3 regions of the Phycicoccus mangrovi genome follow, and region 1 is predicted to be linked to each of the others. Evidence: predicted binding sites of a transcription regulator. Region 1 holds the regulator's gene; each other region holds the start of a gene.
The links. Region 1 encodes LexA, which represses DNA repair genes until DNA is damaged. Its sites were predicted from a motif close to TCGAACANNTGTTCGA; they were not measured.
Positions count from the first base shown of each region.

Region 1 (7,711 bases):
CGACACCCTCAAGCCCGACGTCGTGTTCTTCGGCGGCTCGGTGCCGCGCGAGCGGGTCGACACCTGCTTCGCGCTGACCGACGCCGCGCCCGCGCTGCTCGTCCTCGGCTCCTCGCTCGCCGTGATGTCGGGGCTGCGGTTCGTCCGGCACGCCGCGCGCCGGGGCATCCCCGTGGCGGCCGTGACGCGGGGCCCGACCCGTGGTGACGAGCACATGGCCCTGCGGGTCGACGCGCCCCTCGCCCCGACGCTCGAGCAGCTGCTGCGCGACGGGGCGGCCGCGTGACCGAGGCCGAGATCCGTTCCGCCACACCGGCCGACCTGCCAGGCATGGCCGTCATCTACAACGACGCCGTCCGGCACACCGTCGCCACGTTCGACCTCGAACCGCGCCCCGACGACCACTACGCCGACCGCGTCGCGTCCACCCGACCCGGTGACCACGTCCTCGTCGCCGTCGCGCCCGACGGCGACGTGCTCGGCTACGCGTTCTCGGGCACCTACCGGCCGCGCGCGGCGTACGACGGCACCCGCGAGGTGTCGGTCTACCTCGCCGACGCCGCTCGCGGGCAGGGCCTCGGCCGCCGGCTCTACGCCGAGCTGCTGCGGCGGGTCGACGCCGACGGCGTGCACACGTGCGTCGCCGTCATCGCCCAGCCGAACCCGGCGAGCGAGGCGCTGCACCGCGCGCACGGGTTCGAGCACGTCGGCACGCTCCGCGAGGTCGGGTTCAAGCTCGGGCGCCGCGTCGACACCGCATTCTGGCAGCGCCCGCACCCGGACGGGCGCTGAGCGCCGGCGTCACTCGGGGCGCACGTCGTGGATCGGCTCCTTCGGGAGGCGCTTGACCTTGCGCGTGCGCCGGCGGCGGCTCGGGATCATCGAGCGCATCTCCTCGAGCTTGCCGAAGCAGAGCATCCGGTCGCCGGCCTCGAGCACGTGGTGGCTGTTGGGGTTGGGGATGACCATCGTCCCGCGGTGCAGCGTCAGCGCGGTGATGTCACGCTCACGAAGACCGCTGTCGCCCAACGACTTCCCGACGAGGTCGGATGCCTCGTGCACCGCGATCTCCGCCACGCCGTAGCCCGTCGAGACGGTGAGGCGCTGGCGCACGTCGATCTCGGGGAAGGCGACCTGGTTGTCGATGTGGTCGATGATCGCGCCCGCGACGTCGAGCTTCGTCGCGGTCTCGATGCCCTCGAGGCCGGGGGAGGAGTTGACCTCCATGACCTGCGGCCCCTCGTCGCTCTCGAGCATGTCGACACCGGCGACCCGCAGGCCCATGATCTGCGCGGAGCGGACGGCGGCGCGCTCGAAGTCGGGGTCGAGCTCGACCGGCTCCACCGACCCGCCGCGGTGCACGTTGGACCGGAACTCGTCACCCTTGGCCACCCGGCGCATCGCGGCGACGACCCGGTCGCCGACGACGAGCGCGCGGATGTCGCGGCCCTTGCTCTCCTTGACGAACCGCTGGATGAGCACGTTCTGCTTCGTCGACTGCAGCGTCTCGATGATGGCCTCGGCGGTCTTCATCTCCGGGGCGAGGATGACCCCGATGCCCTGGGTGCCCTCGAGGAGCTTGATGACCACCGGCGCGCCGCCGACGCGCTCGATGGCGGGGATGACGTCGGCACGGTCGCGGACGAAGGTCGTCGGCGGCATCCCGATGTTGTGCCGCGACAGGATCTGGGTGGCGCGCAGCTTGTCCCGCGAGTTCGCGATGCCCCACGAGGTGTTCGGCGTGTAGACGTCCATCTGCTCGAACTGCCGCACGACGGCGGTGCCGAAGTAGGTGATGGAGTTGCCGATCCGCGGCAGGATCGCGTCGTACGTCGAGAGCCGCTTGCCCCGGAACTGCAGGTCCGGCTCGTCCCCGGACAGGTCGATGCCGAAGCGGAGGGTGTTGAGGACCTTGACCTGGTGGCCACGGTCCTGGGCGGCGGTGCGCAGGCGCTGCGTACTGTACGAGCGAGGCGCGCGGGAGAGGATCGCGAGCTTCATGGTTTCCCGACGGGAGAGGACGGATGACGGACAGCCATTCCTACACCCTCGCGGGCTGGCGCGAGTGGGTCAGCCTCCCGACGATCGGCGTGCCGTGGGTCAAGGCCAAGCTCGACACCGGCGCGCGGTCCTCGTCCATCCACGCCTTCGACCTCGAGGACCTCGAGCGCGACGGCGAGCGGTGGGCCCGCTTCCGCATCCAGCCGTGGCAGCGCTCCGAGGCCGACGCCGTCCAGTGCGAGTGCCCGGTGCTCGACGTGCGCGAGGTCCGCTCGTCCTCCGGCCACGCCGAGGAGCGGCTCGTCGTCGCGATGGACCTCGTCCTCATGGGCCGCACGGTCGCCGCCGAGATGACGCTCGCGCGGCGCGACGAGATGGGCTTCCGGATGCTCGTCGGCCGCGAGGCGCTGCGCCAGGGCTTCGCCGTCGACCCCGGCCGCTCCTACCTCGGCGGCCGCCCACCGCTCGCGATGCGCCGGCGCAACCGGGGGAAGGCCTGATGGCCCGGCGCCCCCTGCGCCCCTCGTTCGAGATCGGCCACGTGCGCGTGCGGGCCGGGCGCACGCAGTCGGTGTCGCTGCCGATCACCCGCCTGGTCACCGGCGCCGACGTCGAGCTGCCCGTCCGGGTCGTCCACGGGCGCGAGGAGGGGCCGACCGTGTGGGTCGACGCCGCCATCCACGGCGACGAGGCCGTCGGGGTCGAGGTGGTGCGACAGGTCGTCGCCGGGCTCGACCCGAAGACGTTCTGCGGCACCCTGATCGCCGTCCCCATCGTCAACGTCCTCGGCTTCTCGGCGGGGCAGCGTTACCTGCCCGACCGCCGCGACCTCAACCGCTCCTTCCCGGGCTCGCCGCGCGGCTCGCTCGCCGGGCGCATCGCCCACCTGTTCATGACCGAGGTCGTCGACAAGTGCGAGGTCGGCATCGACCTGCACACCGGCTCGGACCGGCGCACCAACCTCCCGCAGGTGCGCGCCGACCTCGAGGACCCGCGCACCCGCGCGCTCGCCGAGGCCTTCGCGGCCCCCGTCATGCTCAACGCCAGGCTGCGCGACGGCTCGCTCCGGTACGCCGCCCGCGAGCGGGGCGCCACCGTCCTGCTCTACGAGGCCGGCGAGGCGTGGCGGATGGACCGCTGGGCCGTCGACGCCGGCGTGCTCGGCGTGCGCCGCGTGCTCGCCGCGCTCGGGATGACCGAGCCGGTCGCCGAGGACCCGCCGGCGCCCTCGGCGGTCTCGTTCCGCAGCGGCTGGGTGCGGGCGCGCGGCACCGGCATGCTCCACCTCGAGGTCGCGCTGGGGGAGCGGGTCGAGCGCGGGGCGCGCCTCGGCGGCCTCTTCGACTCGCTCGGCAAGCGGGTGCGCCTCGTGCACGCCGACCGGTCCGGCATTGTCATCGGGCGCACCGAGGCGCCGCTGGTCAACTCCGGCGACGCGGTCGTCCACATCGCCGAGGTCGAGGACTGACGCCGGCCGGCCTCAGACCCGGCGCAGGACCGCGGTGACCTTGCCGAGGATCGTCGCGTGGTCGCCGTCGATCGGCTCGAAGGCCGGGTTGTGCGGCATGAGCCAGACCTTGCCGTCGCGCCGCTTGAAGGTCTTGACGGTCGCCTCGTTGTCGAGCATCGCCGCGACGATGTCGCCGTTCTCGGCGGTGGGCTGCTGGCGGACGACGACCCAGTCGCCGTCGCAGATGGCCGCGTCGACCATCGAGTCGCCGACGACCTTGAGCAGGAAGAGGCTGCCCTCGCCGACGATCTGCTTCGGCAGCGGGAAGACGTCCTCGACGACCTCCTCGGCGGTGATCGGCACACCGGCGGCGATCCGGCCGAGGACCGGGACGTAGGAGGCCTCGGGGCGCTCGTCGCCCTCGCCGGTGACGTCGACCACCTCGTCGGGCTCGGGGCGGCGGTAGCCGGAGCCCTGGCGGTCGGGGGAGACGACCTCGATGGCGCGTGGCCGGTTGGGGTCGCGCCGCAGGAAGCCCTTGCGCTCGAGCGCCGAGAGCTGGTGGGCGACCGAGCTGGGGGAGGTGAGCCCGACGGCCTCGCCGATCTCGCGCATGCTCGGCGGGTAGCCGTGCCGGTCGACGGCGTTGCGGATGACCTCGAGGATCTTGCGCTGGCGGTGGGTGAGGTCCCCGCCGTCGCCGCGGTCGGGCATCTCGTGGATGTCGGCGTTCCTCGGACGTGCCATCTCGACCCCTTCGCTGCGGCCGCCCCGTGCCGACGGGGGGCCTGACCGGTGTTTTCGCAGGTCAGACGGTCTGTCGGTGGTGACATGCAGTCTGATCTGCATGCGGACATCCTACGAGCGACGGGCGTCGAACTCAAACATGTGTTCGACGCGTGTCTTGTCCGCCTCGAACGTGCGTGCTATAACTCGTACAGACGTTCTATCGAACACCGGTTCGACGGTGGCCCCGGCCGCCGGGATGGAGGACATGATGAGCGCGATCGCCTGGGACCCCACCGACCTCGGCCCCACCCGCCCCGTGCCGCCGCGCCGCCCGCGGCTGGTCGTCCTCGAGGGCGGTGGCCAGGGAGGCCGTGCGGCGCGCGCCGCGCAGCCGGCCCTGCGGATCACCCGCCGCGGCCGCCTCGTGCTGCTCGTCCTCGCGACGCTCGCGCTGACGGCCGTCCTCGGCCTGCGCGGCCTCGGGGGCGCCGGCGCGGTCGAGCCCGCGCACACCGTGTCGGTCTCGCCCGGCCAGACACTGTCCGAGATCGCGGCCCGCGAGCTGCCCTCGATGTCGATCAGCGACGGCATCGTCGCCATCCAGCTGGCCAACGGCCTGAGCACGGCCCAGGTCCGCGCCGGCCAGCAGCTGGTCGTCCCCGCGGGCTGAGCCGCCGCGGGGGCGCCCGGTCGGGCGCGCCACGATCCCCGAGTCCCTCGACCCGACTCGGACGCCGGAGGGCGTCGTCTCCCGTGCAGGAGAGACGGCGCCCTCCGTGCTGTGCACCGGCAGGCCGCTGTCAACGCGCCACGCTCGGCCGAACGGGGGAGGTCGCATCCCCCGAGACGTCGGACCTCCCGGTCCCATCGGCCCGCCGGTCGCGTGCGGCGCTGCGCGACCCTCCTGTGCACCAACAGACTTCATGACATGCGGACACGTCGTCGCGGCTCCTACCGCCTCACCCACCACCCGGTCGTCCAGTGCGGCGGCCAGGGCCGGTGGCTCTGGTCGTGCGGCTGCGGAGCGCGCGGGTCCGCCACCTCGGGCGGCTGGCACGGTGCCTACACGGCGGCACTCGTGCACCACAGCCTGAGCCCCGGGGAATGAGACGTGCGGCCCGGGGATACACAGAGGGTCCCCGGGTCGCACCCCTCGTCGTCGCTGGCTCTCCACCGACGCGACGACGGAGCGGGCGGCGCTGGCTGTCGCCTGCAGGGAGGCCGCGGCCCCGCGCCGTCGGGGATCGCAGGTCCCCCCACTCCGACCCCCGACCGGGTCCGGGTGGGGGGATCGGCCGTCCCCCGCCGGCTTAGGCCAGGGCCTTGCGCATCACGAGGCGTGGCATCCCGCTCGCGGTGGCGTCGGTGACGCCGACCTCCTCGAAGCCGGCCCGCGCGAACATCGCCCGTGTCCCGACGAAGGCCATCGTCAGGTCCATCCGCCGCTCGCCGGGGTCGACCGGGTGCGCCTCGACCGCCGGCGCCCCCTGTGACCCCGCCCAGGCCACGGCGCCCTCGATGAGGTGCGCCGTCACGCCCTGGCGCCGGTGGCCGCCGCGGACGACGACACAGACGATGCTCCACACCGGGACGTCGTCGACCGGGTGGATCCTCGTCGAGTGCACGAGGCGCGGGATGTCGCTGCGCGCGCCGATGTTGCACCACCCGACCGGGACGCCGTCGCGGTAGGTGACGACCCCCGGGGGCACCTCGCGCTCGCAGAGCCGGCGGGCGGCCTGCTCACGGCTGCCCTCGCCGAACTCGTCGATCTCGCGCTGCCGCAGCCGGTGCGAGAGGCACCAGCAGTGCGTCGCCCGGCGGTTGGGGTTGACCACGTCCGCGAAGTCGTCGAAGCGGTCCGGCGTCACGGGGTGGGTCTCCCAGGTGGTCATGCCGCAGCCAAGCACCGCGCACCGACACCGCGCCACCCGCGCTCCGTAGGGTCGGGGCGTGCGCATCGTCAGTCTCATCCCCTCGGCCACCGAGATCCTCTTCGCCCTCGGGGCGGGTGACGACGTCGTCGGGGTGACCTTCGAGTGCGACGTCCCGCCGGAGGCCCGCTCGCGCCGGGTCGTCTCGACCTCCGCGCTGCCCGAGGGGCTGACCCCCGGCGAGATCGACGCCGCGGTGCGGGCCGCCGTCGAGCGCGGCGAGGACCTCTACCACCTCGACGCCGGCGCCCTCGCCGACCTCGACGCCGACCTCGTCGTCACCCAGGACCTCTGCGCCGTCTGCGCGCTCGACGTCTCGACCGTCGACGCCGCGCTGCGCCACCTCGGCTGCCGGGCCGAGGTGCTCACCGTCGACCCGCACACGCTCGAGGAGGTGCTCGCCTCCATCGGCGCGGTCGGGGCGGCGGTCGGCCGCGAGGCGGAGGCCGCGGCCCTCGTCGCGACGCTGCGGCATCGCCTCGACACCGTCCGTGCCCGCGTGGCCGGACGCCGGCGGCCGCGCGTCGCGGTGCTCGAGTGGACCGACCCGCCGTTCGCGCCGGGGCACTGGATCCCCGAGATGGTGCAGCTGGCCGGGGGCGAGTGCGTCCTCGGGGCGGCGGGGGAGCGGTCGGTCGCCATCGGGTGGGCGGACCTCGCCGCATCCACACCGGAGGTCGTCGTCGTCGCGCCGTGTGGTTACGACCGCGAGGGGGCGCAGCGCCAGGCCGACGGGCTCGTCGCCGCGGGGGTGCTGCCCGACGGCGTCACCGTCCACGCGGTCGACGCGGACGGGCTGTGGGCGCGGCCGGGGCCGCGGCTCGTCGACGGCGTCGAGGAGCTGGCGGGCCTTCTGCACCCGCGCGGGTGAGCGCCGGGGTCAGTGGCGGCGCAGCCGGTGGTCCTCGTCGTCGTGCGCGCCCTGGGTGCGACGCCCGAGCGCCGCGACGCCGACGAGGAGGAGGTCGAGCAGCGGCGAGGCGGGGCCGTGCCCCGGGTCGCGGCGCGAGGTCGCGCCCTCGGTGTACCGGCCCAGAGGACCTTCCATGGTGTAACCCATCACGTGTCCTCCCAGACGCGTCGTCCCCGGCTTCTCCCTGACATTCACCACGGTCGCATCAGGATTTGGTCAAGGAATGGCAAAGGCGGCGCGTCCCGGGTGTTCGGCGGTGCAGACCTGGCCGAACGGACGATGCCCGTATCACCGCGCGCGCCGCGGCCTCCTGAGGGCCATGAGCACCTCCCGTCGGCGGACCGCCCGCCGCAGCCACCACCCGGTCGTCGGGTGCGACGCCCGCGGCCGGTGGCACTGGGAGTGCGGCTGCGGGGCCGGCGCGCGGGGGAGCGCGGGGCCGAACGACTGGCACGGCGCCGTCATCGCGGCGCTGGTCCACCAGGGTGCCGCGCCGGGGGAGTGACCCCCAGATCTGGTGCCTCAGGCGTCACACCCGTCCCACTGGTGGTGGTGCGACACGCCGTGGACCGTCGTCGCGGAGGGGTCCGCACCCCCGCTGACCTGCGCAAACAGCCGAACGGCCGATCTTCGAGCTCCCCCTGTTGCGTCGCGGGTCACACGGATGGCACGATGAGCCACAACATC
Region 1 covers NZ_JAHHWP010000026.1:70,475-78,185, forward strand. Annotated here, with positions in the region: gene KMZ30_RS20245 (NAD-dependent protein deacetylase) at 1-286, shown strand, start outside; gene KMZ30_RS20250 (GNAT family N-acetyltransferase) at 283-792, shown strand; gene KMZ30_RS20255 (RimK family alpha-L-glutamate ligase) at 802-2,001, opposite strand; gene KMZ30_RS20260 (ATP-dependent zinc protease family protein) at 2,025-2,501, shown strand; gene KMZ30_RS20265 (succinylglutamate desuccinylase/aspartoacylase family protein) at 2,501-3,469, shown strand; gene lexA (transcriptional repressor LexA) at 3,482-4,198, opposite strand; gene KMZ30_RS20275 (LysM peptidoglycan-binding domain-containing protein) at 4,449-4,850, shown strand; gene KMZ30_RS20280 (hypothetical protein) at 5,109-5,288, shown strand; gene KMZ30_RS20285 (GNAT family N-acetyltransferase) at 5,491-6,072, opposite strand; gene KMZ30_RS20290 (ABC transporter substrate-binding protein) at 6,131-6,982, shown strand; gene KMZ30_RS20295 (hypothetical protein) at 6,992-7,159, opposite strand; gene KMZ30_RS20300 (hypothetical protein) at 7,344-7,529, shown strand.

Region 2 (7,711 bases), on a different contig from region 1:
CACCGCCTCGGGCTCCGGCTCCGACGGCTCGTCCGCCGCCACCACCGGCAAGGTGGCCGCGGTCATCAAGGGCCTGGACAACCCGTTCTTCCAGACGATGGAGAAGGGCATCCAGGACACCGCGAGCGCCGACGGCACCGACGTGACGATCCAGGCCGCCGCCGCCATCACCGACACCAGCGGCCAGGCCGACAAGCTGACCGGCCTCGCCGGCCAGGACTACAAGTGCTTCGTCGTCAACCCGATCTCCGGCACCAACCTCGTCCAGGGCATCGCGCAGATCGCCGCCAAGGACGTCCCGATCGTCAACATCGACAGCCCGGTCGAGGCGGACGCCGCCAAGGCCGCCGGCGCGAAGATCGCGACCTACATCGGCACCGACAACAACGCCGCCGGCCAGCTCGCCGGCAAGCAGATGGGCACCCTCCTGCCGGACGGCGGCGCGGTCGCCCTCGTCGGCGGGATCGCCGGCGACGTGACGAGCGGCGCCCGCCTCGACGGCTTCACGGCCGGCAAGCCGGCCAACATCAGCATCGTCCAGACCGTCGCCGCCGACTGGGACCGCCAGACCGCGCTGACCAAGGCGACCGACATCATGCGCGCCAACCCCGACCTCAAGGGGTTCTTCGCCGCCAACGACGACATGGGCCTGGGCATCGCCCGCGCGATCGCCAACGCCGGCAAGACCGGGCAGATCAAGGTCATCAGCGTCGACGGCAACAAGGACGCGTTCGAGGCGATCAAGAGCGGCGGCATCGACGCCGTCGTCGCCCAGTTCCCCTACGTCGTCGGCAAGATGGGCCTCGAGGCCTGCGAGGCCGCGATGAAGGGCAAGACGCTCCCCGAGAAGGTCGACGCGCCCGTCCAGGTCGTCACCAAGGACACCGTGGACGCCGCGCTCTCGGCGGCGCCCAAGCCGGGCGAGGCCTACGACGACCCGTTCGCGGAGCTCCTCAAGTGACGGCCCCGACCGTGACCCCCGCCGCCTCGTCCACCGCCCCCTCGTCCGCCGCGCCGGCGGACGAGTCGGGCCCCCGCCCCCGCACCGGCTGGCGCGACGTCGCGAACTGGGCCGACTGGGCCGCGCTCGTCGGGCTCGTCGTCCTCGTCGTCGTCTTCCAGGCGCTCAACCCGACCTTCCTCAGCGCGGGCAACATCCAGTCGATGCTCGTCGCGGCCGCGATCCTCGTCGTCCTCGCCGTGGGCCAGACCTTCGTCGTCGCGACGAGCGGGATCGACCTCTCGATCGCCTCGACGATGACCCTCGCGGCCGTCGTCCTCGGGATCGTCTTCACCTCCGGCGCCGGCCTGCTGCCCGCGGTCGTCGCGGCCGTCGTCGCCGGCGGCCTCGTCGGGCTCGCGAACGGCCTGCTCGTCGCCCGCGGCAAGATCACCGACTTCATCGTCACCCTCGGGTCGCTCTCCGCGGCCTCCGGGCTGGCGCTGGTCCTCTCCGACGGCAAGCCGGCGACGATCATCAGCGCGCCGCTGCTGCGCCTGTCGACCGGGTCCGTCGGGATCATCGGCTACTCGGTGGTCGTCGCGGCGGTCATCGCCGTCGTCGCCCACGTGGTCCTGTTCCACACCCGGTTCGGCACCCACGTCCTCGCGACGGGGGGCAACGCCGAGGCGGCCAACGCCACCGGCGTGCGCACCGCCCGGGTCAAGACGGCCGTCTACGTCATCGCCGGCCTGCTCGCCGGGGTCGGGGCCGTGCTCCTCGTCGCCCGGGTCGGCGCCGCCGAGCCGGCGGCCAACACGGCCTTCCTGCTCAACAGCGTCGCGGCGGTCGTCCTCGGCGGGGTCAGCCTCTTCGGCGGACGGGCCACGGTGCTCGGGCCGGTCATCGGCGCGCTCCTGCTCACGGCGCTCGTCAACGGCCTGACCCTGCTCGGGGTCTCGCAGTTCTACCAGCCCCTGTCCGTCGGCGTCGTCGTCGTCGCGGCGGCCTTCCTCACGAGGTTCCAGAAGTGACCAGCACCCAGACCGCGGGGACACCCCTCGCCCACGACGTCCCCGCCGACGCGCTCCTCGACGTCCGCGACGTCAGCCTCTCGTTCGGCCAGGTCCGTGCGCTGCGCGACGTGACGATGCACGCCCGCCGGGGCGAGGTCACCGCGATCGTCGGCGACAACGGCGCCGGCAAGAGCACGCTCATCCGCTGCATCAGCGGGATCCACCGCCCCGACGCCGGCACCATCCGGTTCGACGGCGCGGACACCGGCTTCCGCTCACCCGAGGACGCGCGGGAGGCGGGCATCGAGACCGTCCACCAGAACCTCGCGCTCGTCGAGGACCTCACGGTGTGGCAGAACCTCTACCTCAACCGCGAGCTGACCCGCGGGGTCGGGCCGTTCCGCGTCCTCGACCGGAAGGCGATGCGCGCCGGCGCGGCCGAGAAGGTCTCCGGCCTCGCGGTCAACGTCCCCGCGGTCGGCTCGCGGGTGCGGCGCCTCAGCGGTGGGCAGCGGCAGGCGGTCGCCATCTGCCGGGCCGCCGGGTTCGCCTCGAAGCTCATCATCATGGACGAGCCGACGGCCGCCCTCGGTGTCCAGGAGACCGCCAAGGTCGAGCGGCTCGTCGAGGACCTGCGCGCGCAGGGCCACGCGATCGTCCTCATCAGCCACAACTTCGCCCAGGTGCTGCGGCTCAGCGACGCCGTCTGGGTCATGCGGGCCGGGCGCTGCGTCGCCGGCCGCCGCACCGCGCAGACCGACGGCGACGAGATCGTCGGCCTCATCACCGGCGCCCGCCCGGGCGACCACGAGACCGTGCCCGCCGGCGCGGCCTCCCCGACGGAAGGACCCACCCCGTGACCGCGAACCCCCTCGGCATCCACGCCCTCGTCTGGGTCGGTGACACCTCCCCGGAGTCCGTCGCCGCCGCCGTCGAGCGCACCGCTGCGACCGGCTTCGACCTCCTCGAGTTCTCGCTGCACGACTCGGTCAACCTCGACCGCGCGGCCACCCGGGCCGCCCTCGAGGCCCACGGGCTGCAGGCCGCCTGCTCGCGGGGGCTCGCGCCGGACGCCGACGTCTCGAGCGAGGACCCGGCCGTCGTCTCCCGCGGCGCCGAGCTGCTCCAGGAGTCGCTCGCGGTGACGGCCGACATCGGCGGCACCGTCCTCACCGGTGCGCTGTACAGCGCCTTCGGCAAGGCGGCCGCGCCGCTCACCGCGAAGGGCCGGGCCAACGTCGTCGCCGTCCTCAAGGACCTCGCCGTCGACGCGGCCGCCCGCGGCGTCACGCTCGGGCTCGAGGTGTGCAACCGCTACGAGACCAACGTCGTCAACACGGCGCGCGACGCGGTGCGCCTCGCCGACGACATCGGCGCGGACAACGTCGTCGTGCACCTGGACACGTACCACATGAACATCGAGGAGGACTCGATGAGCGACCCCGTGCGCGAGGTCGGCGACCGCCTCGGCTACGTCCACGTCGGCGAGAACCACCGCGGCTACCTCGGCTCGGGCCACCTCGACTTCGAGGGCTTCTTCGGGGCGCTCGCCGACATCGGCTACCGCGGACCGGTGACCTTCGAGTCGTTCTCGTCGGCCGTGCTCGCCCCGGGGCTGAGCAACGACCTGGCCATCTGGCGCAACCTGTGGTCCGACGGCACCGACCTCGCGCGGGAGGCGCACGGCTTCCTCACGGCGGGCCTGGACCGGGCCCACGCCGCCGTCGCGCGATGATGGGCCGATGAGCGCCGGCCCCCGACCGTCCGACACCGTCCACCAGGGTCTCGGCGAGCTCGCCGACCTCGCCGAGACCCTCGTCGAGTCGGCCGGTGACGGGCGGGCGCTGCTCGGCGTCGCCGGTGTGCCGGGGGCGGGCAAGTCGACGCTCGCGGAGGCGCTCGTCGCCGAGCTCGCCCGGCGGCACGGGGACGGCTGGGTGGCTCAGGTGCCGATGGACGGCTACCACCTCGCGGACGTGCAGCTCGAGCGACTCGGCCTGCGCGACCGCAAGGGCGCCCCGGCCACGTTCGACGCGCTCGGGTACGCGGCGCTGCTGCGCCGCCTGCGGGAGGACCCCGAGCGCGACGTCTACGCGCCGGGGTTCGAGCGGGTGCTCGAGCAGCCGATCGCCGGCGCCGTGGTCGTGCCCGGCGGGACGCGACTCGTCGTCACCGAGGGCAACTACCTTCTGCTCGAGGGCGACTGGCGCGAGGCGCGTGAGGCCCTCGACGCCGTGTGGTTCGTCGACGGTGACGAGGAGGTGCGGCGCCGCCGGCTGCTGGCCCGGCACGTGGAGTTCGGCAAGTCGCCGGAGGAGGCCGCGGCCTGGGTGGCGGCGGTCGACGACCGCAACGCCGAGCTCGTGCGCGAGCGGGCCGGAGCGGCCGACCGGGTCGTCCTCGTCACCGACGGCGGATGGTCGGTGTCCGGAGCCTGACGCGGAGCGACGCCGGCCCCGAGCGGGGCCGGCGTCGCCGTGCGGGTGGGGTTCTCGCTCAGTCGGACTGGCCGTAAAGGCCGGCCAGCGTCGAGCCCTCGGCCCAGTGGATGTTGCGGATTGGGTTGCGGGGGTCGTCGAGGCCCTTGTTGTAGGTGTACGCGCCGCTCTCGTAGAGCGCCCACACGTGGGCGTTGCCGTTCGAGCTCCCGTACGCGAGGCCCTCGATCATCGACGGCGCCCGCATGCAGAAGGACGTGGCATCGGTGATGTCACCGGCCGACGCGGTCGAGCGGACCCAGACGTTGCCGCGGTCGTTGCGGCCGTAGGAGGTGGCGAAGACGAACCGCGAGCCGACCGTCGTCATCCCCTGGGTCTTGGCCGGGACGGTGCGCTTGGTGCTCGTGTAGGTGAGCGACCCGTCGCTGTTCGGCCGGTAGCGCCACATGCTCTGGTGGCTCGTCTCGGAGAAGTCCCCGGTCCACACGTAGCCGCCCTGGGTGCCGAGGAACGAGGCCTTGCCCGCCACGTTCTGGTCGTCCTTCGGGGTGTAGGTGTGGTTGTTGTTGGCCGCCAGCAGGACCGACCTCACGCCGGACGCCGACCAGTAGCGGACGATGCCCTCGCCGCCGACGTACACGTGGCCGCCCGCGACGGCGATGCCGCCCGCGTGGGTGGTGGGGATGAGCATCCGGCCCAGGCTCTCGCCGCGGTCGGGGCCGCTCAGCCACACGCCGAAGACCGCACTCGGACCGTCGGGCGTCCCGTTGCCGTTGTCGTCGTGGTACGCCGAGATGAGGAGGACGTCGTCGGTGCCGCGGAAGTCGTTCCAGTAGGCGAGGCCCTGCGGCACGTAGCGACCGTCGAGCAGGCCGGCCGGGATCGCGACGCTGTTGTGGAAGGTCTCGTCGTAGGTCGCGCTCGCGGACGGGCCCGGGTAGAAGTCCGAGCTGCCCGTGGTGGTGCGGCACATCGCGTCCTCCGCGACGGCCGCGCTCGGCGTCGCGACGGTGACGAGCCCGCCGAGCGTCACGGCCGCCAGGGTGGCGGCCAGGGTCTTCAGTCGTGCCATGGTCGTGTGGTCTCCCCTCGTCGGGCGGTGCCGGTGCGCCGCCGTGCGGCCGACTGTAGGCCCCCCGACCCCTCCACGACATGGGGAGCGCTCCCCGGGTCCCAGGGCTCCTGACCGGTGCCGGTCCGGCGAGGTGTGCGGGCCCAAAAATCCTGTAGCGCAGCCGATTCCGGTCGGTCGAACCCTTGTTCGAGAAGGCTCTCGGCGGTACGATGGAGCGCGAGGGGAGGGGGAGCGGATGCCATCCACCAGCACGGGCCGGCCGGGTCCCGACGACGTCGTCGAGGCGGCGCGCAGGGCGCGACGGCTGGTGGGCGCGGTCCTCTCCCCGGCGGACTCTCTTGGGTCGTGCGAGGAGTGGGCCACCGCCCTCGGCGAGCTCCGGGCGCTGGCCGACGTCGTCGAGGCGGCCGAGGCGGAGGTGGCCGTCCGTCTCGCGGCGATCGAGCCGCTCGTCCTCGAGACCGGCGAGCTCGTCGAGACCCACCGCGCCCCCGGCCACGTCTCGCTCGACGCGCCGTCGATCGTCTCCGGGGTGCTCGGGATGACGGCCGTCCACGCCGAGCGCTGGGTGCGCGACGCCGTCCGCCGGGTCGCCGACGGGCCCGAGGGGACCGGCACGGAGACCGGTCTCGGCGCGCTCCACCTCGCCATGGCGCAGGGGCGCCTGGACGGCTACCGCGCGGGTGTCGTCGCCCACGAGCTCGAGGAGGTCCCGGCGCAGGTCGCCTCCACCGTGCTCGAGGCCGTCGACGCGTACCTCGGCGTCGAGGACGCGCCGCGCCTGCGCCGTCGGGTGCGGCGGGTGCTGGCCCGCATCTCACCGGACCTCCTGCGGCAGAGGGCGGTCCGGGCCCGTGCCGCGTCGTCGCTGCGTCGGTGGGTCGACGAGCCGGGCACCGACACCTGGCTCGGCACCTTCCCCTCCGAGGAGGCCTGCCGCGCGTGGGCCACCATCGACGCGCTGGCACAGCGGCTCGTCGCCGACGGTTCGTGCGAGGGCATCGACCGGGCGCGGGCCCGTGCGCTCACCGACCTCGTGACCGGCAGTGCGACGATCGACCTCCGGGTCCACGTCGTGACGGTCGTCCCGGGCGGCGCCCCTGACGACGAGGTCCGGCCGGCGCGGTCGGCAGCCGACAGGCGACCGGATGACCTCGTGGCCGTGCACGGCGCAGCGCCCGGCGAGCCCGTCCTCGTCGCCCGCGACTGGCTGGAGCGCGCCGTGGCCGCCACCTCTTCCCGCGCCGACCACCTCGGGCGGGTCGTCGTCGACTCCTCGAGCGGTGCCCTCGTGCCGGTCGGCGACACCGGCGCTGACGCCTACCGGCCGGGGGCCGTGCTCGTCCGGCTGGTGCGGGCGCGGGACGGACGCTGCCGCTTCCCCGGCTGCCACGTCGCCGCCCGGTTCTGCGACCTCGACCACGTCGTGGCCTGGCCGGCCGGACCGACGGCGGCGTCCAACCTCGTGTGCCTGTGCCGGCGGCACCACCGCACCAAGCAGCGGCCCGGCTGGGCGGTGACTCTCCACCCGGACGCGACGACGACCTGGGTCGACCCCGCCGGGCGTCGGCGCACCACCGAACCCCTCGACCATCGGCCGGTCGTCCTGCCCGACACCGGGTTGGACGCCGACCCGCCACCGCGCCCGCCCGGTGCGGCGCCGAGCGACGCACGCCACTCCGCCCTCGAGCACCGGCTCGAGCACGGTGGTCCGCCGCAGCCGTCGCGTGGCTGCGGCGTCGAGATCCACCGCCCCCGCGGCCGACCTCCGCGCCCGCTCGTCGTCGACCTCGCACCGCACCACCGGCGGCGCCGCTCGACGCCGCCCGCGTCACCCCCGTTCTGAGCCGCCCCGTGGGCCCTGCACGGGCGTACCGTCCCGAGGATGAGCATCCGCCTCGGCTACCAGATCCCGAACTTCACCTACCCCGGGGGCGAGCCCGCGCGCATCGTGCCGACCGTGGTCCAGCAGGCGCAGGAGGCGGACGCCGCGGGCGTCGACGCCGTCCTCGTGATGGACCACTTCTACCAGCTGCCCGGCATCGGCGAGCCGGACCAGCCGATGCTCGAGGCCTACACGCTGCTCGGCGCGCTCGCGACGGCCACCGAGCGGGTGCAGCTCTCGACGCTCGTCACCGGCAACACCTACCGCAACCCGACGCTGCTCGCGAAGGAGGTGACGACCCTCGACCTCGTGAGCGGCGGCCGCGCGGTGCTGGGCCTTGGCGCCGGCTGGTTCGAG
Region 2 covers NZ_JAHHWP010000015.1:87,044-94,754, forward strand. Annotated here, with positions in the region: gene KMZ30_RS13860 (substrate-binding domain-containing protein) at 1-961, shown strand, start outside; gene KMZ30_RS13865 (ABC transporter permease) at 973-1,974, shown strand; gene KMZ30_RS22385 (ATP-binding cassette domain-containing protein) at 1,971-2,816, shown strand; gene KMZ30_RS13875 (sugar phosphate isomerase/epimerase family protein) at 2,813-3,691, shown strand; gene KMZ30_RS13880 (nucleoside/nucleotide kinase family protein) at 3,699-4,394, shown strand; gene KMZ30_RS13885 (hypothetical protein) at 4,453-5,466, opposite strand; gene KMZ30_RS13890 (HNH endonuclease signature motif containing protein) at 5,705-7,315, shown strand; gene KMZ30_RS13895 (LLM class F420-dependent oxidoreductase) at 7,355-7,711, shown strand, end outside.
Region 2: KMZ30_RS13890 (HNH endonuclease signature motif containing protein) is a predicted target of LexA. The motif match lies at 5,644-5,659, and genes of this name have one in related genera.

Region 3 (7,711 bases), on a different contig from region 1:
CGTCGGCGACCGCGTCCTCTGGGGCGTCGGGCTGCACGAGTCGATCGTCAAGGCGTCGCTGCGGGCCATCCTCTCCGCGGTCAACCGCGCCGAGCGCGCTCCCGCCGAGGGCTGAGCCCCGGTGTCCGGCACGGTCCTCGCGTGCGGGCTGGCGACGGTCGACGTCGTCCAGGTCGTCGAGGCCGTGCCGGGCCCGGACGAGAAGGTCGTCGCGCTCGCGGCCGACGTGACCGCGGGCGGCCCGGCGTGCAACGCGGCCCTGACCGCCGCGGCCCTCGGTGTGCCGACCCGGTTCGTCGGGGCGGTGGGCAGCGGGCCGCTGTCGGCCGTCGTGCTGCGCGAGCTCGCCTCCGGGGGCGTCGCGGTGACCGACCTTGCGCCCCCGGCCTTCGAGCCGCCCCTGTCGACCGTCCTCGTGACCCAGGCGTCGGGAGAGCGGGCCGTGGTGTCGCGCAACGCGGTCGGGGTGGCGGGCCTCGCAGCGCCGTCCGACTCGGCGCTCGACGCCCTGCTGGACGGGGTGGCGGCGGTGCTCGTCGACGGGCACCACCTGCCGGTCGCCGTGGCGGTCGCACGGGCCGCCCGGAGACGGGGCGTGCCGGTGCTCCTGGACGGCGGCTCGTGGAAGCCGGGGCTCGAGGAGCTGCTGGCCGAGACCGAGCTGGCCGTGCTGTCGTCCGCGTTCGCGGTGCCGGACGAGCCGAAGTCGGCCGACGTGCTCGGGGCCGTGCTGGCGGCGGGTCCGTCGTGGGCGGCGGTGTCCGACGGCGCCGGGCCGGTGCGCTGGCGCTGGGCGGGCGGGGTCCACGGCGAGGTGCCCGTGCCGGTCGTCGACGTCGTCGACACCCTCGGCGCCGGTGACGTCCTGCACGGCGCGCTGCTCGCGGAGCTCGGCCGCGGGGGAGCCACGGACCTGCCCGGCTCCCTCGCCCGCGCGGTGGAGGTCGCCTCGCGCTCGGTCGCCCACCCGGGCGCCCTCGGCTGGGCGCGGCAGCGATGAGTTCGTGCCCCGGGACGGGTCTGTCCTGACATGGACCCGATCCTCGTGATGCCCAACCTCCGCGTCTCCGACCTCGACGCCGCCGAGCGCTGGTACACCGCGCTGCTCGGGCGGGGGCCCGACGAGCGCCCGATGGACGGACTGCTCGAGTGGCGCCTCGGCCCCGGTGCGGGCCTGCAGGTCTGGCGCGAGCCGCACGCGGCGGGTCGCTCCGGCTGCACGATCGCCGTCGCCGACCTCGACGCCGTCGCCGCGCGGTTGACCGAGGCCGGCGTCGCCCACGAGGGTGTGGAGCAGGCGAGCAGCGTCCGCATCCTGCGGCTCGCCGACCCCGACGGCAACCGCGTCGTCCTCACCGACTGACCGCCCCCCGAGGAGCACCGATGGCCGACACCGTCGACGAGTACCTGGCCGGCTTCGAGGGCGAGGTCCGCGAGCGGCTCGACGCGATGCGGCGCGTCGTCCACGAGGTGGCGCCCGACGCGGTCGAGTCGATGGCCTACGGGATGCCCGCGTACAAGCTCGACAAGAAACCGCTGGTCTACTTCGCCGGGTTCGCGCGGCACGTCGGCTTCTACGCGACCCCCAACGGGCACGAGGCCTTCGCGGAGGAGTTCGCCGCGTACCCGCAGGGCAAGGGCTCGGTGCAGCTGCCGCTGGACCGGCCGCTGCCGCTCGAGCTCGTCCGTCGGGTCGTCGAGTTCCGCGTCGCGAGCATCCGCGGCTGACCGGCCTCGGGCGTCAGCGCACGCCCCGGACCCGGAACTGGATGCTGATGCGCGGGCCGACGGGGCGGGCGGTCTTCGGGACGGCGTGGTCCCAGGTGCGCTGGCAGGAGCCGCCCATCACGAGGAGGTCGCCGTGCCCGGCGGCGAACCGGCGGGAGGCACCGCCCTCGCGCGGGCGGAGCAGGAGGTCGCGCGGGGCGCCGACGGACAGGATCGCCACCATCGTGTCCTGGCTGCGGCTGCGCCCGATGCGGTCGCCGTGCCACGCCACCGAGTCGTGCCCGTCGCGGTAGAGGCACAGGCCGGTGGTGACGAACGGCTCCCCGAGCTCGGCGGCGTAGTGGGCCGAGAGGGCGTCGCGGGCCTCCTCGAGCGCGAGGTGGGGGAGCGGGTCACCCTCGCCGTAGAAGGACAGCAGGCGCGGGGTGTCGACGACCGAGTCGTACATCTGCCGCCGCTCGGCGAACCACGGGACGTCACGGCGCAGCGCCTCGTAGAGCTCGTCGGCGCCACCGACCCATCCGGTGCGCTCGTCGACCCAGGCGCCGTGGTCGAGCACCGTGCGCCGCACCGACCTGCCGAGCGGCCGGACCTCGATGCCGTCGGCGAGGTCGAGGAGCGAGCCCTGGAGCACTGCCATGCCGCGAGCGTATCCCGGAATCGAACACGTGTCCAGAGGTCTCGCCGCACGTTCGACGCGCGCGGGAGGGGCCGGGTCCGCGACCGGCGGGCGCGCGGTGCCCGCTGCGAGAGTGGCGCCATGAGCGAGGAGAACGCACAGGTCGTGGCCGTCGTCGGTGCCTCGGGGGTGCTCGGCGGGCTGGTCGCGCGGGGGCTGCAGGAGCGGGGGGCCACCGTCGTCGCGGTCGGACGGGACGCAGGTCGGCTGGGCGAGGCCGTCCCGGGGGCGACCCAGGTGGTCGGCGAGATCGGGGACGCCGCGCTGGGGGACCGGCTCGTCGCGCACTGCCGCCAGGAGCACGGACGGCTCGACGGGGTGGTCAACGCGGCGGGCGTCGTCGCCTTCGGGACGCTCGTCGACACCGACGACGCCGTCATCGAGGAGCTCTTCCTCACCGACGTCATCGGCCCGCTCTTCCTCGCGCGCCGGGTGCTGCCCGCCCTGGCCGAGACCAAGGGCTACCTCGCGAACCTCAGCGCGGTCGTCGCCGAGGCGCCCCTGCCCGGGATGGTCGCCTACGCCGCGGCGAAGGCGGCCCTGACCGCCGCCGACCGCTCGCTCGCCCGCGAGGCCCGCCGCAGCGGCGTGCAGGTCATCGACCTGCGGCCCCCGCACACCGAGACCGGGCTCGCGACGCGCCCGCTGGCCGGGACGGCGCCGTCGCTCCCGCAGGGGCTCGAGCCCCAGCGGGTCGCGCAGGTCGTGCTCGACGCGATCGAGCAGCGCACGGCCGAGGTGGCATCCGGCGACTTCGCCTGAGCTGCAGGCCTACTCCTCCTCGTCGGCGCGCTCGTCGTCGTCGTCGTCCCACGTGATCGACAGGGACGAGCCGTAGGCGCTCCCGGACATCGGCGCGTAGGCGAACCATCCGCCGCCGTCCGCGCCGGGCGGCGGGGGCGGGTCCCAGAGCACCTGCTCGCGGGTGGCGGCCTCGCGCAGCGGAGCCAGGGGGAGGGAGGCCGCGCTCTCGGGGACGCCGAGGTGGTCCCAGCGCACGACGAGGTCGAGCGCGTCACCGTCGGGGAACGGATGGAGCCACCACGAGCGGCTGGAGCGCAGCGCGTCGCCCTGGCCGCCGGTCTGCGCGAGGGTCGAGGGGCCGGCGTCCTCGTCCGGAGCGCCGTGCGGGGGGCGGTGGCCGAGGCGCGTCCCGTCGGCGAGCCGGACGCCGACGCGCGGCTCCTGCTGCTCCCAGACGTGCGCGACGTCGTCGACCGGTCGGGTGGCGCCGGGCCGGACCCACGTCTCGACCTCGATCTCGAGACCCCGCGAGTAGGCACGCGCCCGGGTCGCCCGGACGACGACGTCGGCGCTGGTGAAGATCTCGACGTCGAGGGGGACGGTCACGCCCACGACGTGCCGCGGCGGCATCCACGGGATGTCGTACTCGGGCTGATCGTGCTCGTGCTCCTCCGGCTCCGGCCACGGGTCGAAGAACGGCTGCTGCGTCATCCCGGCAGCGTAGGGCGCGGCGGTGTCGCCGGGGTGGGGTTGGATGGTCGCGTGCCCGTCCCGCCCCTGACCGAGGAGGTCGTGTCCGCGCCGGTCGACGTGCCGGCGCTGCGGGCCTGGCTCGTCGCGCACGCCGTCGACGGCGTCGAGACGACCAGGTCCGGGGCCGGCGGGAGCATCCACCGGCGGGCGGTCGGGGACGGGTGGCTCGAGGTCGTGCTGCCGGGGTCAGGTGCGCCGGTGCTGCGCTCGGGTGGACCGGGTGCGGCGAGCGCCCTGGAGGCGGGGCGGCGGTGGCTCGGGCTCGACCTCGACCCGGCGCCGGGGGTCGCGGCGCTCGCGGACGACCCCGTCCTCGGGGCGCTGGTCCGGGTGCGGCCCCACGTGCGCGTGCCGGGGGCGCCCGACCCGTTCGCGGCCGCGGTCAACGTCGTCCTCGGGCAGCACGTGTCGCTCGCGGCCGGCCGGGTGTTCGCGACCCGGCTGGCGGCGCTGCTGCCCGTCGAGCCGGTGGCGCTCGCGGCCGCCGACCCCGACGAGCTGCAGCGAGCGGTGGGCGTCACCGGCGCCCGCGCCCGCACGCTCGTGGCCCTCGGGGCCGCGGTGGCCGGGGGGCTGTCGCTCGAGCCCGAGCCCGACCCCGTGCTCCGGGCCGCGCGACGGGCCGAGCTCCTCGCGCTGCCGGGGGTCGGCCCCTGGACCGCTGACCTCGTGATGATGCGCTGCCTGCGCGACCCCGACGTCTTCCTGCCCGGCGACCTCGTCCTGCGCAAGGCGCTGGGCGGGGTCGCGGCCCGCGAGGCCGCCCGCCTGGCCGAGGCGTGGGCGCCGCACCGCAGCCTCGCCGTCGTGCACCTGTGGACCCACCACGCCCTCGACCCACGCTGACGCCGGCGGACGTCGGGGCGGGGATCGTGGCGTCCCTCGTGGCGCGAGACCGGGGGTGATCACCCCACGTCCCGCGCCACGAGGCGCGCCTCGGTCGCGGACGGGCTTGTCGTGCCTCGGTCTGGGGATGGACCGCGATAACCGCGCACGTGCGGCCTTGTCGAGTTCTGGGAGGGGGTCGGACAGCGATAACCCCGCACGTGCGAGGTCGTCGTGCGCTGGGAGGGGGTCGGACCGCGATAACCGCGCACGTGCGGGCTTGTCGTGCGCTGGGAGGGGGATGGACCGCGATAACCCCGCACGTGCGAGGTCGTCGGCGGGGCGGCGTCGGGGATGTCGGTGCGGGGGCGGATGATGGTGCGGTGCCCCTCTACCGCGACGAGGCGATCGTGCTGCGCACCCACAAGCTGGGTGAGGCCGACCGCATCGTCACCGTCCTGTCCCGGCGCCTCGGCAAGCTCCGGGTCGTCGGCAAGGGCGTGCGCCGCACCCGCTCCCGGTTCGGGGCGCGGCTCGAGCCGGGGATGCACATCGACCTCCAGTGCTACGAGGGTCGCACCCTCGACACCGTGACCCAGGTCGAGACGATGGACCCGTGGGGCGAGGCGATCGCCCGCGACTACCCCGCGTGGACGGCGGCCACGGCGGTGCTCGAGACCTGCGACCGGCTGACCGAGGAGCGCGAGCCCGCCCTCCAGCAGTACCTCCTGCTCGCCGGGGCGCTGCGCAGCCTGGCCCACCGCGAGCACGACCCCGGCCTCGTCCTCGACGCCTACCTCCTGCGGGCGATGGCCATCGGCGGCTACGCCCCGAGCTTCCACGACTGCGCCAAGTGCGGCGCGCCCGGCCCGCACCGCGCCTTCCACGTCGCGGCCGGCGGCGCGGTCTGCCCGGTCTGCCGCGCGCCCGGCTCGACCGCCCCGCACCCCGACACGCTGCGCCTGCTCGCCGCGCTCCTCGCCGGGGACTGGGCGCTCGCCGACGACGCCGACCAGCGGCAGCGCCGCGAGGGCAGCGGCCTCACCGCGGCCTTCCTCCAGTGGCACCTCGAACGCGGCATCCGCAGCCTCCGTATGGTGGAGCGGTGAGCGGCCCCACCCCCTACGAGCGCCCCTTCCCGCACCCCAGCGGCGCGCAGGCCCCGGTCATCGAGGCGTCGCGGATGCCGCGCCACGTCGCCGTGGTCATGGACGGCAACGGCCGCTGGGCCAACCAGCGCGGGCTCGCCCGCACCAAGGGCCACGAGGCCGGCGAGGCCGCGCTCCTCGACGTCGTCGCGGGCGCCATCGAGGTCGGCGTCACGCACCTGTCGGCGTACGCCTTCAGCACCGAGAACTGGAAGCGCAGCCCCGACGAGGTCCGCTTCCTCATGGGCTTCAACCGCGACGTCATCCGGCGCCGCCGCGACCAGCTGCACGCGTGGGGCGTGCGGATGCGCTGGGTCGGCCGGCGGCCGCGCCTGTGGGGCTCGGTCATCAAGGAGCTCGAGACGGCGCAGCAGATGACGCGGCACAACACCGGCCTGACGCTGTACTTCTGCGTCAACTACGGCGGCCGCGCCGAGATCGGGGACGCCGTGCAGCGCCTCGCCCAGGACGTCGCGGCGGGCCGGCTCAAGCCGCGCAGCGTCGACGAGCGCACCGTCGCGCGCTACCTGCCCGAGCCCGACATGCCGGACGTCGACCTCTTCGTCCGCAGCTCCGGCGAGCAGCGCACGAGCAACTTCCTCCTGTGGCAGAGCGCCTACGCCGAGATGGTCTTCCAGGACCGGCTGTGGCCCGACTACGACCGGCGTGACCTCTGGGCCGCGGTCGAGTCCTACGTCGACCGCGAGCGGCGGTACGGCGGCGCCGTCGACGCACCCGGCCTGCCGGAGGCCCCGGCCGGCTGACCTCGCCCGACGGCCGTCAGCGGCGTGCGGCGCACTGCGCGCAGAGACCGTCGATCTCGACCGTGTGGCGCACCTGCGTGAAGCCGTGCTCGGCGGCCACGGCCTCGGCCCACCGCTCGACGGCGTCGCCGGTGACCTCGACCGCGAGACCGCACGAGCGGCACACGACGTGGTGGTGGTGGTCGTCGGTCGCGCACGAGCGGTAGACCGCCTCGCCGTCCGCGGTGCGGATGACGTCGACCTCGCCGTCGGCGGCCATCGCCTGGAGGTTGCGGTAGACCGTGGCCAGCCCGACGCGGGTGCCGTCGCCGGCCATCGACGAGTGGATCTCCTGGGCGGACCGGAACTCGACGGTGCCGGTGAGCGCCTCGGCGATGGCCGCGCGCTGGCGGGTGGGCCGGCGGGCGGCCTGCGTCTGCTCGGTCATCGGGTCCCTGCCTCCTGCGGCCGGTCGTGCTCGGGTGCGTGGTGGTGGCCGTGCTCGTCGTAGTGCCCTTCGTGGGCGGCGTGCCGGTGGCCGTCGTGGAGGTAGTCCACGTGGTCGTCGTGCTCCACGGCGTCGTGGCCGCAGCGCGGCCCGTGCTCGTGGTCGTGCCGCTCGGCCCGCCGATGCGCGGCGCGGCGCGCTCGCCCGACGAGCCCGGTGGCGACGGTGACCGTGAGGAACAGGCCGATGGCGATGAGGACGATCGTGCCGCCGGACGGCGTGCTCGCCTCGTACGACACGGCGACGCCGCCGACGCTCGAGACGACGCCGACGAGCACCGCCCAGCGGACGCTCGCCCCGAAGCTGCGCGCCAGCAGCTGGGCCGTGGCGTTGGGGACGATCATCAGCGCGCTGATGAGCAGCAGCCCGACGATCCGCATCGAGACGACGACCGTCACGGCGGTGAGGACGGCGAGCACGAGGTTGTAGGCGAGGACGGGCAGGCCGGCCGAGCGCGCGTACTCCTCGTCGTTGGCGACGGCGAAGAACCGTTGCCGCAGCACGGTGGTCACGACGAGCACGACGACGGTGAGGGCGGCGAGCAGGGCGAGGTCGCCGCCGCTCGTCGTGAGGATCGCCCCGA
Region 3 covers NZ_JAHHWP010000018.1:111,845-119,555, reverse strand. Annotated here, with positions in the region: gene leuA (2-isopropylmalate synthase) at 1-115, shown strand, start outside; gene KMZ30_RS16795 (PfkB family carbohydrate kinase) at 122-1,000, shown strand; gene KMZ30_RS16790 (VOC family protein) at 1,031-1,363, shown strand; gene KMZ30_RS16785 (iron chaperone) at 1,384-1,728, shown strand; gene KMZ30_RS16780 (alpha-ketoglutarate-dependent dioxygenase AlkB) at 1,742-2,368, opposite strand; gene KMZ30_RS16775 (SDR family NAD(P)-dependent oxidoreductase) at 2,489-3,169, shown strand; gene KMZ30_RS16770 (hypothetical protein) at 3,179-3,862, opposite strand; gene KMZ30_RS16765 (DNA-3-methyladenine glycosylase family protein) at 3,914-4,750, shown strand; gene recO (DNA repair protein RecO) at 5,113-5,838, shown strand; gene KMZ30_RS16755 (isoprenyl transferase) at 5,835-6,641, shown strand; gene KMZ30_RS16750 (Fur family transcriptional regulator) at 6,658-7,068, opposite strand; gene KMZ30_RS16745 (metal ABC transporter permease) at 7,065-7,711, opposite strand, start outside.
Region 3: KMZ30_RS16780 (alpha-ketoglutarate-dependent dioxygenase AlkB) is a predicted target of LexA. The motif match lies at 2,389-2,404, and genes of this name have one in related genera.